Regions from separate parts of the Pantoea sp. GABEPS69 genome, predicted to be linked through region 1. Evidence: predicted binding sites of a transcription regulator. Region 1 holds the regulator's gene; the other holds the start of a gene.
What was found. The regulator LexA, encoded in region 1, represses DNA repair genes until DNA is damaged. The targets are predictions, from matches to a motif close to TNCTGTATGTACATACAGNA.
Positions count from the first base shown of each region.

Region 2: PVE98_RS21010 (YebG family protein) is a predicted target of LexA. The motif match lies at 957-976, and genes of this name have one in related genera.

Region 1 covers NZ_CP118618.1:3,735,181-3,737,564, reverse strand. Annotated here, with positions in the region: gene plsB (glycerol-3-phosphate 1-O-acyltransferase PlsB) at 1-3, opposite strand, end outside; gene PVE98_RS18200 (diacylglycerol kinase) at 132-500, shown strand; gene lexA (transcriptional repressor LexA) at 607-1,221, shown strand; gene dinF (MATE family efflux transporter DinF) at 1,352-2,384, shown strand, end outside.
Region 2 covers NZ_CP118619.1:238,674-241,057, forward strand. Annotated here, with positions in the region: gene PVE98_RS21000 (non-canonical purine NTP pyrophosphatase) at 1-94, shown strand, start outside; gene PVE98_RS21005 (SIR2 family protein) at 91-885, shown strand; gene PVE98_RS21010 (YebG family protein) at 991-1,332, shown strand; gene PVE98_RS21015 (cupin domain-containing protein) at 1,685-2,023, opposite strand; gene proP (glycine betaine/L-proline transporter ProP) at 2,185-2,384, opposite strand, start outside.

The DNA of each region.
Region 1 (2,384 bases):
CATAGACAACATGAAGCCTCTTGTTAGCAAAGCGCCGCAAGCATATCAGAAAGTGCTGCGAAGATCTGTGGTGGTGCCAAACGCACCTGGCCCAGACATTGACGTCAAACAACTAAAAGGGTTCCCTCGCAATGGCAAGTAATACCACCGGTTTACTCAGGATAGTGAAAGCGGCAGGCTACTCGTGGCAGGGGCTACGCGCCGCCTGGCAGCATGAGGCCGCGTTTCGTCAGGAAGCCACGGCCGCCATCGTCGCCATCGTCATCGCCTGCTGGCTGGATGTCGACTCCGTCGCGCGCATCCTGATGATCGGATCGGTGGTGCTGGTGATCATCGTCGAGATCCTTAACAGCGCCATTGAGGCGGTGGTCGACCGCATCGGCCAGGAGCGGCATCCGCTGGCGGGGCGGGCGAAAGATATGGGTTCCGCCGCCGTCTTGCTCGCTATCATACTGGCGCTGTTTGTCTGGATCGCGCTGCTCTGGACCCATTTGCGATAGCCTTTCCAGAATTGCCCAAACGGCTGTTATTTCCCTGGGTTTTGGTTTTCATTTCGCCAATACCTGTATATACTCACAGCGACTGTATAAACAACCAGGGGGCGGGATGAAAGCATTAACCACCAGGCAGCAACAGGTTTATGACCTGATTCGCGACCATATCAACCAGACGGGCATGCCGCCAACGCGTGCGGAGATCGCCTCGCAGCTGGGGTTCCGTTCCCCCAACGCCGCCGAAGAGCACCTTAAAGCGCTGGCGCGTAAAGGTGTTATCGAGATCGTTTCCGGCGCATCACGCGGCATTCGCCTGCTGATGGAAGAGGAAGAGTCCAACGGACTGCCGCTAATCGGCCGCGTCGCCGCCGGCGAGCCGCTACTGGCGCAGGAACATATTGAAACGCACTACAAAGTCGATCCCGACCTGTTTAAGCCCTCTGCTGACTTCCTGCTGCGCGTCGCCGGTATGTCGATGAAAGATATCGGCATTATGGATGGCGATCTGCTGGCTGTGCATAAAACGCAGGATGTGCGTAACGGTCAGGTCGTCGTGGCGCGCATCGATGACGAAGTCACGGTAAAGCGCTGGAAAAAGCAGGGCACCGTGGTTCATCTGCTGCCGGAAAACAACGACTTCGAGCCGATTATCGTCGACACCCGCACGCAGTCGCTGACCGTCGAAGGTCTGGCGGTAGGCGTGGTGCGCAACGGCGAGTGGCTCTGACCGCTGGCCTTCAGACGCCTGCATCCCTTCGTCAGGCGTCTGTACGATAATCTTTTCACGCGCCTCCTGCGGCTAATGTCGCGCCGGGGCCGCCTCGCTTCTTTTTACGTTTTCAGGCATGGACCGGCTGATGCGTCTCTTCTCTGCTGACGACCGACAACTCTGGCGGCTGGCGCTGCCGATGATCCTCTCCAATATCACCGTACCGCTGCTTGGCCTAGTGGACACCGCCGTTATCGGCCATCTCGACAGTCCGGTTTACCTTGGCGGCGTAGCGATTGGCGCGACCGCGACCAGCTTCGTCTTTATGCTTTTACTCTTTCTGCGCATGAGCACCACCGGCATCACCGCGCAGGCCTTTGGCGCACGCGATACGCAGGCGCTGGCGCGCGCCCTGACGCAGCCGCTACTGATGGCGCTGCTGGCGGGCCTGCTGTTTATCCTGCTGCGCGAGCCGCTCAGCGCGCTGACAGGTCGGCTGGCGGGCGGCGATCCGCAGGTGCAGGAGCAGGCCGCGATCTTTATTGATATCCGCTGGCTCAGCGCGCCGGCGACGCTGGCTAACATGGTGATCCTCGGCTGGCTGCTGGGCGTGCAGTATGCACGCGCGCCGGTTGTGCTGCTGGTGGTGGGCAACGCGGTCAATATTCTGCTCGACCTGTGGCTGGTGCTCGGTCTGAAGTGGGGCGTGGCAGGAGCGGCGAGCGCCACGGCGCTGGCGGAATATGTCACGCTGGCGGTTGGGCTGGCGATGGTGTGGCGCGTACTGAAGCTACGCGGCATCTCGATAGCGATGCTGAAAGAGAGCTGGCGCGGCGATATCAGCCGCCTGCTGCGCCTCAATCGCGACATTATGCTGCGTTCGCTGCTGCTGCAGCTCTGCTTTGCATCGCTGACGCTTATCGGCGCGCGACTGGGGCCGGAGATTGTCGCCGCTAACGCCGTACTGCTGATGTTTATCACCTTTACCGCCTATGCGCTCGACGGCTTCGCCTACGCGGTGGAAGCCGTCTCTGGCGAGGCCTACGGCGCGCGCGACGGAGAGCGACTGCTGTCGGTGTGGCACGCCGCCTGCCGACAGGCGGGCATGGTCGCGCTGGCCTTTGCGCTCATCTACGCGGCGAGCGGCGACGCTATTGTGTCGATGCTGACTTCGCTAGAGT
Region 2 (2,384 bases), on a different replicon from region 1:
CGAGATGGGCGAGCTGAAAAATGAGATCTCTATGCGTAAGCTGGCGCTCGATCGCTTCGCCGAATTTTTGAAAACCGCCCGAGGAGTGGCATGAAACCTGAACTGAAACGCGCCTATGACTCCGGCAAGCTGATCCTCTTTGCTGGCGCGGGCATCTCGCGCAATCTCGGATTGCCGGAGTGGCATGAGCTGATCGCCCATCTGGCGAATGAGCTGGGCTACGATCCGAAAATCTTCAACACCTACGGCACCCATCTTTCGCTGGCGGAGTATTACAAACAGAAGAAAGGGTCGCTGGGGCCGCTGCGCAGCTGGATGGATCGCGAGTGGCACCGCCCGGACATTGATGTCCGATCGTCAGAAATTCATACCATGATTACCCAGGGCAACTTTAGCCGCATCTACACCACCAACTACGATCGCTGGCTGGAAGCGGCGCACGAGGCGCACGGCGTGCCCTACAGCAAAGTCGCCAACGCGGCGGATCTGGTGGCGCTCACCGAGGACAAGCGGCATATCATCAAACTGCACGGCGATTTCGACGACGATACCTCAATCGTGCTGGATGAGAGCAGCTATTTTGAGCGTCTCTATTTCGATTCGCCGCTCGATATCAAACTTACCCATGACGTGATGGGCAATTCGGTGCTGTTCGTCGGCTACAGCATCAGCGATTTCAATATCCGCCTGCTGTTCTATCGCCTGACGAAAATGTGGGGCAGAACCGGCCTGGCGACCGCGCGGCCGAAGTCTTATCTCTTCACCAACCGCAATAATCCGGTGGCGCGCGAAGTGCTGGGGCAGTGGGGCATCGAAATGATCGTGTCAGAAGAGGATGACCCGCGCAAAGCGCTGGCTGACTTCCTTAATGATCTGATTTCATAAGGCAAATTTTCACTTTATCTGGCGTAGCGATAGCGTTGAAAAAAGGATGCAATCCGGCTGCATGAGGGATATACTGTATATATTAACAGTATCGGAGAGGCAAAAATGGCTGTCGAAATTAAATACGTAGTCGTCAAGAAGGGTGAAGAGAAAATGACGTTTGCCAGCAAAAAAGAGGCGGATGCCTACGACAAGATGCTCGACATGGCGGAGGCCTTTACCGACTGGTTAGCGCAGCATCAGCCCGATATGGATGAATCTCAGGCGGAAACGCTCGGCCTGCTGCTCGCAGAGCAGAAAGATGCGATTCAGCATATCCTGCGCACCAGCAAACTTCCGGATGCGGCTGACGTGGCGAAAAACGTTCGCGCTGCAGAGAATGCTGATGAAAGCGCCGAAGGCGACGTCGCTCAAACCAAGAAAGTGCGCGCCGTTAAGGCCGCTTAAGTTTAGTTTGCCTGATATAAACAACGCGCCGCAGCGCATTTGCCTGCGGCGCGTTTTCGTATGTGGGAAGCCTCTGCGGTCAGGCGCGCCTGGCCTGCAGGCTTTTATGCATCAGTGAGCGAACAGAGAGAAGGTGCCGAAATAGTAGCTTGCCATCCATGCCACATAGACCAGCCACACCATCAAACCTGCCGTTAAACCCAATTTACCCGTCATCAGCCTGCCTCCATTAGATGTGCGGTTACAGGAACCGTTGACACAAATTGACAGAAGGCTGCGCGGCGTGGATTGTTCTGGATCAAAAAACCTGCATACAGCGGTCAAGCGCTACCTCGGCGTGGATCAAAAAGCCTTAGAGCAGGTCGGTGCGATCGCCGCGCGTGGTAGGGTGCGAGATCACCAGAAATTCGACGTCGCTGTCGCTGTCGTTGCGGGCCTGATGTTTCGCTTCGGGAGGAATTTCCAGACCCTCATGCGCGTTGAGCAGGTGACGCTCGCCTTCAAGCTCCATACAGAGCGTGCCGCGCAGTACAAAAAAGAACTGCCGACTCTGGGCGTGATAGTGACGAATCTCCGCTGTACCGGCAGGCATCCGCTCGTGGATGATAGAGAGATCCTGCCGCTGCAGCAGTGTCCAGCCGTCGCATTGGTCGCCCCAGAAATAGTGTTCGGCATTATCTTTCGATACCATGTTGATTTTCCTTATCCGCTTTATGGAACCGATACCATAACGATTCTGTCGGCAAATAAATATGCTTTTTCAATCATTTTGATGCTGACGCGCGCTTTTCATACCAAAGATAAAAGAAAACCCGCCGGCGGCGGGTTTTTTATAGTGAAGCGATGATCTGGTTACTGCGCAGGACGCGCCTTATTGCGTGAACGCAGCTTTTTAACCAGACGGTGCGCTTCGGCCTCGCTGGCTACCGCAGGCGAAGAGCCGCGCAGCGGTTTACGCGCCGATTCGTGCAGCGTCAGCACGGTCAGCAGGCCAATCACGCCTGCGCCCATCAGGTAGTAGGCAGGCATCATCAGGTTATGCGTGGTATCCA